DNA from 2 places in the Fictibacillus arsenicus genome. Region 1 is predicted to be linked to the other one. Evidence: riboswitches for the same ligand, from Rfam matches in the RefSeq annotation. Region 1 holds a riboswitch; the other holds the start of a gene.
What was found. Region 1 has a riboswitch for cyclic di-GMP ahead of ABE41_RS02255 (hypothetical protein). Riboswitches for the same ligand answer to the same signal wherever they lie in the genome.

Region 1 (5,743 bases):
CCTTGATGAGACAAAAAGTATTTTAGAAAATGTCATGGAAAACAGCTTGTATGAGGAGACATGGGTAAGGACGATATTAGCGAGGCTTTTATTTAAACGTGAAGATGTATTTAAAAAGGTTGAGGTGCTTAGCGGCGGAGAAAAGATGAAAACCGCATTAGCGAAGCTTTTCTTGAATGATTATAATTTGTTATTGCTTGATGAGCCGACGAATTATCTGGATTTGTTCACGAGAGAAGCATTAGAAGAAGTGTTAATCGCTTATCCGGGTACATTTATCCTTGCGACACATGATAGAAGATTAATGGAAAAAGCAGCAACACATGTTTTGGATCTTCAGCCTCCAGGAGCTTATTGGTTTGAGGGGAGCTATAAGGAATATCTTGAAAATAAGAATGGCGATATAAAAACAGGTCCAAAAACCATAGATCACAAAGATCATTTACTGAAGCTTGAACTTGAAATGACAGATTTAATCGGACAGCTTTCATTAACTTTGAATGAAGAAGAGAAAATAAGACTTGATCAAAGGTATCAAGAAGTATTAAAGGAAATCAGACTTATAAAGGCTCAATAATACTGGAGATGCAGTTGAAAGGTTTAGCTTTACTCTTAAAAAGGTACAGAATAATCGTATTACCTATTAGGAGGCGATAAAATGGAATTAAGAGATATTATGACTTCAGATATTGAGACGTGTGAACCAAGTACGAAAATTACTAAAGTTGCCGGTTTAATGAAAAGTTTAGGAATAGGCTCTATTCCGGTCTCTGAAAATGGGGAACTAAAAGGAATTGTTTCCGATCGGGATATCGTCATTCGGTGTGTAGCTGACGGGAATATTGAAGGGACAGTCAGTGATGGTATGACATTAGATCCTGTTACAGGGACACCTGATATGACGATTGATGAGGCTAAGAAGCTAATGTCTGAATATCAAGTACGCAGACTTCCTGTTTTGGATAATGGAAATGTGGTTGGTATTGTTTCATTAGGAGACCTTGCTGTTAAACATGAAGACAACGATAAAGCAGGAGACGCACTTACTGAGATTTCTAAGCCTTTGTAAAATACCAAAAGGGGCTGACCCAAAAGTGTAAAAACTTTTGAGGTTATGCCTCTTTTTTATATAGTTGGTTTTTATAAAAAAATAATTGACTCGTTTCGCTTTTAGGCGGCCTTTTTGGCCGCCGATTTTAATAGGTTGTGGGCTAAACTGATCAGCCCAATCTCAATATTTACCTTCGGTAAGCCCCTGAGGAAAAACCTCCGGAACGACCGATTGCCCTTGAACTGACCGAAAACACTCTCTATGTCGATTTTTCTTCTCGCATAGAGTTGTTTTCCTTCGTCTGTCCAAAGGCGTTCTTTTACTTTCGATTTTAGTTCCTGGTAGGCTTCATTCACCTGTGTACTTCTGCCATACTTTGAGGTTGTGCAATCTTTTCGAAATGGACAACCCTCGCATTCGTTACACTGGTAAACTCTGATCGTGGATTCATACCCCGATTCCGTTGTTTGCTTCTTCTCCCCGGTGAAATAAAGATATTTGCCTGCAGCACAAGTGAACGTGTCTTTTTCTTCATCATAAACCCAGTTCGATTGGTGATGAGGATTTTTTTTAAAGGACCTTTTTTGTTCCTTCTCAAACAGGCCATATTTAATGTATGCTTCCTGCTTTTTCTCTTCTAAATACGCATAGTTTTCTTCTGAACCATAACCTGCATCTGCGATAATGCGTTTTGGATCAATATTAAATTTCGCTTTGACTTCTTGAAGATGCGGGATAAGACACCGTGTGTCTCCTGGGCGTTGGTGCAGGGTATACGATAAGATGAACTGTTCGTTTGATGCCATTTGAACATTGTACCCAGGCTTCAATTGCCCGTTTTTCATATGGTCTTCCTTCATACGCATGAAGGTCGCATCTGGATCTGTTTTTGAAAAACTTTTTCGATCACCACAGATGGATAAGTTCTTCTTATACTTAAGACTTCTTGGCAGATAGTCTTTTTTCATGACCTTTATAGCTTTCTTAAGTTCTTTATTCTTTGGTTCTTTCTCCAGTTTTCCTTCCCATTCTTTTACTTTGTTTTGAATCTTCTCAGGTGAAATAACCGTCTTTTCATTCTCTTCACAAGACGCTTCTTCTTTCCAGACACCATCGATCTGTGTAATGAGCTCCTCTACTTTACCCTCAAGTTTTTCTTTATATTTTTCCGTGCTCTTCCTCCAAACAAATGTATACCGATTGGCGTTCGCTTCAATCTTTGTTCCATCTAAAAAGTAAGAATCGAGTTGAACTTGTCCTTCTTCTACTAGTAATACAATCACTTGTTTAAACAAGTCGTCTATTAATCCCTTTAATCGTTCGGAACGAAACCGATTAATTGTACGGAAATCAGGCGTTTGAAAACCACTCAGCCACATAAGAGGAAGGTGAACGGTTAGCTGATGAGCAATTTCTCGGCCAGAATACATGCGCTGTGTATAGGCATAGACAAGAATCTTCGCCATCATTTTTGGATGATATGTACTTCGCCCGCCTCCGGGATAATACTTAAGGAAGTGTTGGTCAGGAACACGCTCGATCATTTCGTTTACAACGCGTGCCACACTATGCGAGGGAATTAATTCACTTATATCCATTGGAAGAGTCAGTTGATCCATGTTATAATCGATGAAAGAAATATGATCATGTTTCATAAAAAAATCGCTCCTTTTGTATGGTTGTTGTTGTGGTGACTTAATCATACTAAATAGGGCGATTTTTTTATTGTGCAAAAAGACATATTAAAAAAGGCTGACACCAAAAGGTCACGTTATGTGTCCTTTTGAGTCAGCCCCTTTGTTTTTTATTTATCTTTTTCTTCTCTTTCACTTGCGATAGTTGGCGGTTCTTCTTGTGAGGTAATGTCAGTATCATAACCGATCTGTCTTAGATCTTCAGTGTCTGCCACAGTACCGCCAGCCATTCCTTCGTTAATCATCCTATCGATATCTAAGTATAGTTCATCTTTTCCTTCATAAGCTTTATCCTTATTACTCATTCTTGTCATCCTTTCTTTTTAAAGTGAATGCTCTTTAAAACCACAAAAAATATATTGTTGTCTTAGATTTTTGCTATTATAATTGAAATTAATGGAAGCGTGGAAGCATACTTTTTATTTGGGCATCTATAAGTATGTGGAGCTAGTGATGCAACCGGCCGGCATAAGAAGACTTTATCTTCTGTTGTGGGCTTTTTTATTTTGTCCAAAAAGTCAGGAAGAAAACAAAAATTAACGGGAAAAGGAGTTTTTCAAGATGGCAAATCATGCAGTGCGGGCATTTTCTTATGATCGAGGAAACCATTTTGCTTTTGGGCATTTGAAAAATAATCATCATGTGAAAAAGACTCAGCATCTTGAAGTCATTCCTCCCGAGAAACTTCATAAAGAAAATAAAAAAGAAGATTATTTTGAAAAGAGTGTTCATGAAAATAAACCTTTTAAAACGTATACCAGAAAAGATATAGAGAAACATCATCAAGGAGCAAAAGAAGCGGAACGGATCTATAACAACTGGAGGCATGAATTAGCGGATAGCTCCTCTGACTTTATCCATTCTATTAAAGGTGAGCTGAAAGAAACTCCTGAAACTGGCTTAGATACCTTTAAAGAAGAAGTTTCTGAGTCACTTGAAAAATTTTTGCTCGGTTTAAAGAATAATCTGGAGAAATTGCTTGCAGACTCGCCACAAGGTCAAGTAAAGAAACATTTAAAATCTGCTGAAGGATTATTAGAGACGGTACGGGAATTATTATGGAACCAAATTGAAGAGATTGTTAAGAAGCATGTACCTGAGGAACCAGGAAATCAAAACGGGGAAAGTGACCCAACGAACGAAATTGAACTGCCAGTAGAGGAAACAAACCCGCCAGTTCAAGTTCCTCCATCAACCAATCCTTCAGTGAACAATCCTGTTGTAACACTTGCGCCAAACCAGGTATTTTCTTCAGGTTCGTTTAAAATGGAGGTAAGAGTCGGAAGCCTGACTTCAGAAATAAAGTTTGCCGATCCCAGCAAAAAGTCAGAAGGAACAACCATGTTCTATATCGTGGACGGATATGGAACGAGAAAAGCAGTAGATATTAAATTTTCTAATGAAACGCTTCAAAAGCTTTTCGAAAACCGTATTAAAGATTCGAAAATCTATAAAAAAGAAATTTCGTTGGAAAGTTTTAATGCCGTACTTAAAAAGATTGAGGCTTACATGAAAGAATTGTCTTCTATTAACCCTGAACGGTTAAAATCAAAGGTATATGGTGAGAAAGAAAATTTAAAACTTGAGAATGTAATCGATAAGTTCACTGATCTTTTTTACTCATTAAGAATGTAATGAAACTTAAATCATTACAAGCCGTATATAACAATAAGCAGAAATATGAAACGCTCAAGAAAAAGGGGCGTTTTTTTTATTCAAATCCATTCCAATATAAAGGGAAAAGGAGACAAAAATGAAAAAGACTTTAATGGCCGCTTTATTATCAATCACGGTATTAACGGGTTGTTCTGCAGTGAATGAAGTAACAAATGGTCTGAACTATGTACCTGAAGCTACTGAGTATATTAATGATGTACAACAATTTTCAAAAGAGATTTCTGCAATTGCAGAAACGGCAGTAAACGACCCAAAAGCGAGAGAAGAACTTGAACAGCTGCTGGGAGATATGAAATCAGACATTAGTGAGTTTAGCGATTTAACACCGCCTTCTGTGTTTGAAGATGTTCACAATCAGGTGATTGAACATAATAATCAGCTTCAAGAGGGAATAGATAAGTATTTATCAGTTATAAAAGACGGGGAACTGAACGCTGATCTGCTCGAACAAAGCGGTTTGCTGGATGATATCGCTGTTTACAATGATCTATTATCACAAATTAAAAAACTCGGCGAATAATTTTAAAACAGCTGCAATCTTGTAGCTGTTTTTTCCTACCTATCCCTGCTTTCTTAAGCTGTTTTCCTAAGCAATGTTGCCTTTGTAGATGTTGATTTCCGTTCCAGGATGCTCGCTTTCCGCGGGGCGTGCGGTGAGCCTCCTCGCGCTTTGCGCCTTTAGGAGTCTCACCTTCAAGTAAGTTTGTGTGCTCCTGCGTCTACAAGCAAATCGTAACGAAGCATGTTCCTCGTCGCATGCCTTGCAAGAAGTATATTCAGGTAGTTGGCACGCAGGAGTCTCGCACCTTGCTCTCCAATCAACTAGTCAAAGAAGCCTACTCAACTAAAAAATGTTCAAAAGTAGCAATCTTTTAGAAAAGAGCTTTTTTTATGTTACAAATCGACTATTTTCGGGAATATGACAGTGAGAAAAATGGCGAGGGTGGGTATAAAGCATGAATGATTATCATCTTAAGATTGAAGATTACTTGCAGCTATTAAAAAGAAGATACAAAAAGGGAAGGCTGCAGGCAAAACAATACCGTAAAAGAATCGAGCTTATAAACATGTGGCACATTCGGGGTGTTGTTAAAGTGCCGAAAGAATAATTTAAGTTATGACTGATCGATGTCGATAATATAAACACGACTAGACTTGGCAGGTGCAGCATGGTTTCAATAAACAATACATTCAAACAGGTGGAGCATTCGAAATATGATTATATTCTTCATATTGCGTTTGCCGTTCTTCTCTGTTTATATAGTTTTCTTTTATTATTCTCCAGCAAACTGCTAGGTTCTCTGTTTTTTATTTTTGGTGT
Region 2 (5,743 bases), 390 kb from region 1:
TGCTTTGGCAAAGAAAATAAAAAAACCTTATCCAATTGCACTTGTGATAGTAGGAGCGATCATCGGGCTTGTACCTCTTCCGGCTCTGGACCCTTTAAAAGGATTTGTTGAAGAGGGTTACACATTTCAATTTATTATCATTTCGCTTTTGTTGCCTACTTTACTAGGAGAGGCAAGTTTGAAACTTCCTTTCAGCCACTTGAGAGAAAATACAAAAGCTATAGGGGCACTAGCTGTTGGAGGAACCTTTCTTACCTTTTTGATTATCGGTGCTGGATCTTATTACATATTGGATTTAAGTCTTCAAACGGCTTTTGTATTTGCTGCTTTAATGAGCGCGACAGATCCTGTATCCGTTTTAAGCATTTTTAAAACTCTTGGAGTGAACCGAAAACTTTCAACTGTAATTGAAGGAGAGAGTTTGTTTAATGATGGATTAGCAGTTGTGCTTTTTATGATTGCCTCAATCTACCTGCCTTCTTATATTGAAATGGGTGCAGGGGGAATACTGGCTGCTGTTCTGATGCTTTTTAAAGTTGCGATCGGCGGAGCTATTGTAGGTGGAGGATTAGGATATATTTTTTCTAAGTTTACAAGCTGGTACGATGATTACCCGCTTGAGATTTTGTTTTCTATACTATTATTTTATGGTAGCTTCCTAATCGCAGAGTCCATACATGTATCGGGGGTAATTGCTGTTGTAGTTGCAGGTCTTGTCTTCGGAAATTATGGTGCCAAAATAGGGATGAGTCCAACTACTAAAATAAACATTCATTCTTTTTGGGATGTTTTGGCGCTGTTTGCGAATTCACTAGTGTTTCTGCTTGTCGGACTGGAAATCGCCTATATCGATATCAATGATAAATGGGGATTAATTGCAGTAAGTATTCTATTAGTACTTGCTGCAAGAACGGTGGCAGTATACACCTCGATGCTTCCTTTAAAAGGTATACCAGCAAAATGGAAACATGTGCTTAATTGGGGCGGACTAAAAGGATCTTTGTCAATCGCTCTTGCGCTAAGTTTACCAGGAGATTTTCCGGGTCGGGAAAATATTATTATTTTAGCATTCTCTGTCGTTTTCTTTTCTTTGTTAGTACAAGGCATGACAATCTCCTCATTAATCAACAAACTGAACATAAAAGGCCCAAATAAAGAAAGAACAGATTATGAAGAGGCAATGACCGCTGTTCATAGATATGATTACGCTATAGAAAGACTAGATCAGTTAAAGAACGAGGCTGTTATTTCCACAATCGTTTTTGAAAGAATGAAAGCATTGTATGATCATAAACAAAAGGAAGCGAAAGAAACACTGGATGTGATGTATGAGGAGCACCCCGAGTGGAGGAAGACACAAGAACATATTGCTTCAATTGAGGCTCTTTATGCAGAACATGAGGCGATAGAAAGATTGCTAAGAAAAGATATGATATCCAGCCAGCTTGCAGAAGAAGAAATTGAGCGGATTATTGATCATATTGAACAGAAGAAAAATAAATATTATGAAGAAGAAAATTAAAAAATGGCCAAAAGGGGCCATTTTTTATATGTTTTCTTGTCTTGAAAGAGTGAATTGATTGAGAAGCTGATCGAGCTGCTGACTGACTTTAACTATTTTTGGATGTGCCAGTTCATGGTTCAACTGGAGTGAAGTGCGATATAGTTCTTCTCTTAATAGGCTAATTCGGTCTTGAATCGTATGCTCCTTCATATGTATATCTCCCTAGCAATTATTACCGACGAAGGAGTTCATTCGGCACTGGCTGGCATATCTTTTTAAAGACTTAGCCCCTGTAGCTTTGCGTCCTTCCCTTTCGAAAAGTTTGCCCTTTCGTCGATTGAATTCATAAGTATAGCATAATGACTCAACTTTTTTACAAATAATTACAAAATAATACAACAGTAGAGTTTTTGGTCAGTGAAAACCATTCCTGTCACTAATGATATCGGATGTGATCCTAATAAGTTTAAGCTCATTTCTATAAGATTGTTGCTTTGCTTTTAAAGGTTTTTTGGAGGATGCTTCTTCGACTAGTTGATTGGAGCGGAAGGTGCGAGACTCCTCGAAAATGAAAATCAATTTTCTTCGTGCGATGTAACGCTCTCGAAGCCTTCCTTGTCCTGCGGGAGCAGCGGGACAGGTGAGACCCTGGCAGGCTTGATTAGCCTAGGGGGCTCACCGCACGCCCCACGGAAAGCGAGCATCCTGGAGCGGATATCAACTACTTCCAATAGCAACAAAGTTGTTTTTTTGGTCAACTTAAGGAATTTCCTTTAAAATAGAAATGATATGCAATGAATGAGCAAACGACTAATTTGCTATAATTGGTAATAACAACTTGAAGGAGGGGAGACGGAATGAAGCAACCAGAGGAAGACGATGAAAGAAATCGTACACAATATGATTCCCCTGAAAAGAAAGTTCAAAATACACATTCGGTTAAGTTGTGGAGTGAGTATTTTTCAGAACGATTCGAGACATTCGAAAGACGGAAAATGCAAACCGTCTCCTTTCGGGATCTTGCTGACGGAAAAGATACGAGTTACACATTTGTACATATCTACCGCGATTATTATCCTGCACTTTTAAATGCTGGACAATTTTTTGATGAAGATATTGCATTGCTATATAGATATCATGTACAAATTGAAACGCTCATCCGCTTATTTTCGTTTGAAGCACAATATGGGATAGCAACTTACATGCAGGCTAACTTTGATGCTACAGTTGAAAAATTATCTGATCAGATCTATGTGGCATTAAAAGAGATGAATAGCAAAAAACTTCTAAATGAGAATAAAAAACTCGTCGAAGAGAGTCTCCGAAACTTTCAAAGTCTTTATGAGATCCCTCCAAAATGGGGTTATTTATTATTTTATCTTTTTCAGATCAGCTGGTCTCTTCTTTATTCTGAGAGAACATGGATCGAAAAGTATGAAAAACAATTACTGGAAGAAAAAGAATCGGGCAAAACATCTCAAATGCTTGAGCTAGCTCTAGTGCATTTTGCTTTTGCACGTCAGCAGGATGATCTTGCTTTTGAACGTTTGGGTCAGAATGATAAGAAAGTGGAAATGGTGCATTACCTCGTCTGGATGAAACTTTTGGTTGATAAGCAGGAATGGGAGCGTCTTTTGTCATGGCTTCTTTATTTAAAACCAAATTTCCTTGATGGTGTCAGTTCTTATTATTATCATTCAGACGCTCGTGAATTTTTCCACGAATACCTAAATTATTTCTGGAAGTATGCACAGCATACTGGTGACGAAGAACAATATGAAGAAATGCTCATTGAGTTTCTGCCGATCACTTTCTATGAGTACGGCGAATATTTAATGGTAATTGGTGAACATGAGAGATGGGTGGAGCTTCAAGTGATCATGGGCTATTCACCAGAGCTCATTCAGCGAAAGGATTTAAAAGAAGTTCTTTCTTTTGAAAAGGAAACGGTTTTGCCGATCTATCATCAAACGATTGACAGGCTGATTAATGAACGGACGAGAAAATCATATCAATCGGCTATAAAGCATTTAAAAACGCTCCGGACAATTTACTTTGATATTGGTGAAGAAGAACGATTTTCTCAGTATATTAAACAAATCGCCACGATCTATGGACGGTTAAGAGCGTTTCAGGAAGAGTTAAGGAAAGGAAAGTTTATTTCATGATCGATACAAGCAATCTTTTACTTCACGCAAAATGGCTTCATGGAAATATGGTTTTATGGGCCACTAAAGATAAGAAAAGAGTGCATGTGAACGATTGGAAACCTCTTTTATTTACGTGGCATCAGCCATCTTTTTATGGAACGCTGCTCGATATAGATGATGATCAAAATATATATTTAAACGCGGGAGAAGCTTTTGTGCTGTTCAATCGCTATCCGGTTTTTTTTCTTTCTGAAAATACGTGGGAAAAAGATGCTTGGCAAGTGGTGAATGAAGCAAATCATTTTGATAAGTTAATGAAATCCGATCTCGTGTCTCCTGACTTCGAAGCATGGAAATCAGGTGATTGGTCATGGAAAGCTGAAGGAAAACGCATCGAGTCTCCTTGGATAAATGAGGCTCTGTCCACTTTGCCTGATGCTGGCTATTCAGCGATGCCAACATCTTTTAACAAAGAACTGGTTAGAGGTAATTCAAGACAAATAATCTCTGCATTAGGGCATTTGGATGAAGAAGAATGGCTGATCAAAATCGGGTGGAGGGAAGATCCTAAACCTTTTAAACTGATTTTTGAATTATCTGAGCCTGCTGATGAGGAAGATAAGGACATATGGAATCTGAATGTATTTCTTCAGGAAAAAGAAGAAGGTATTCGTGTTCCTTACAAAGGAAAAAGCACTCTCTTGCCTGATGAATGGAAGCCTTATCAAGCTATGCTGGAAAGTGATATGGAGCTTGTTTCTAAGCTTATTTCCTGGCTTAAGGTTGGCAGCCGTAAAGAAATTCGGGAAGAGATTACGGAAAAAGAAGCATGGGATTTCCTTACTCTTAAAAGTGATTTGCTTCGCCAGATAGGTATATCAAGTATTCTTCCCGAATGGTGGCAGACGGTTCAGGAACTGCAGCCGAAAGTTAAAGCAAAGATAAAGACTAAGCCGCAAACTGGCGGAGGAGCACCGTCCTTTTTGGGATTAAATGCAATTATGCAGTTTGACTGGAGGCTTTCAACTGGAGATGAAGAGCTATCGGAAGAGGAATTCCGCAAGCTGGTCGATGGCAGCAGAAGGCTTGTCCGCAGGAATGGTCAATGGTACAGAGTAGATCCTGAATGGATGAAACAAGTCCGGCACCTCATCAAAAACGTGGACCGTACTGGCATTCAGTTAAAAGATGTATTAGAGCAGCATCTTTTAAATATGGAATCAAATCCTGCTAATGATGATCTTGATGGTATTGAGTTTGAAGGACCAATGCTTGATATGGAATGGGATGAGCCGCTCAATCTATGGATGGATCAGCTTTCCGAAATCAAAACGATACCTGTTGATCCAAAAGCTGAAAATCTGCAAGGAACACTTAGGGATTATCAAAAGACAGGAAGCTCCTGGATGTATTTTCTTCGGAAGTTCGGGCTTGGCGGATGCCTCGCAGATGATATGGGACTCGGTAAAACAGTCCAGACAATCGATTACTTTTTAAAGGTAAAAGAAAAAGGGGAGAAGGAAGGCACCTTTTTATTAGTGTGTCCTACATCTGTTATTGGAAACTGGCAAAAGGAACTTGAGCATTTTTCCCCTTCTTTAGCAGTTGGTTTGCACTACGGCTCTAACCGAAAAAAGGGAGAAGAATTCGAGGCATGGTATAAGAATTACGACGTGGTTATTACTTCTTATACAACTTGCCAGCTTGATTTCACTGAAATGGGTGGAACGTTTTGGGAGGCAATTGTCCTGGATGAAGCTCAAAATATCAAGAACAGCTACACAAAACAGTCCAGAAGTATACGCAAGCTGAACGGGCGTCACAAGATTGCATTAACGGGAACACCTGTTGAAAATCGTTTGCTTGAACTTTGGGCGATCTTTGATTTTCTTAATCCTGGTTATTTAGGAAGTGAGCCTTCTTTTCAGAAGAAGTTTGTCCTTCCGGTTGAAAAAGAAAACGATAATGTGAGGCTGCAGCAATTAAAGAGGCTTGTTCAGCCATTCTTGCTCAGACGTACGAAGACAGATCCTGCTGTTCAGCTGAATCTGCCTGAAAAACAAGAAATCAAAGAATATTGTCCTTTATC

Region 2: it holds a riboswitch for cyclic di-GMP, as region 1 does, so the genes downstream of both, ABE41_RS20505 (aspartyl-phosphate phosphatase Spo0E family protein) here and ABE41_RS02255 (hypothetical protein) in region 1, are expected to answer to the same signal.

Annotation. Positions count from the first base shown of each region.
Region 1 is NZ_CP016761.1:399,268-405,010, forward strand. Features, by position in the region: gene abc-f (ribosomal protection-like ABC-F family protein) at 1-577, shown strand, start outside; gene ABE41_RS02240 (CBS domain-containing protein) at 659-1,069, shown strand; gene ABE41_RS02245 (IS1182 family transposase) at 1,171-2,706, opposite strand; gene ABE41_RS02250 (hypothetical protein) at 2,856-3,050, opposite strand; cyclic di-GMP riboswitch class II at 3,135-3,219, shown strand; gene ABE41_RS02255 (hypothetical protein) at 3,307-4,380, shown strand; gene ABE41_RS02260 (DUF6376 family protein) at 4,499-4,942, shown strand; gene ABE41_RS20870 (hypothetical protein) at 5,379-5,531, shown strand; gene ABE41_RS02265 (hypothetical protein) at 5,592-5,743, shown strand, end outside.
Region 2 is NZ_CP016761.1:793,605-799,347, forward strand. Features, by position in the region: gene ABE41_RS04280 (cation:proton antiporter) at 1-1,522, shown strand, start outside; gene ABE41_RS20505 (aspartyl-phosphate phosphatase Spo0E family protein) at 1,547-1,714, opposite strand; cyclic di-GMP riboswitch class I at 1,756-1,841, opposite strand; gene ABE41_RS04285 (hypothetical protein) at 2,362-3,672, shown strand; gene ABE41_RS04290 (DEAD/DEAH box helicase) at 3,669-5,743, shown strand, end outside.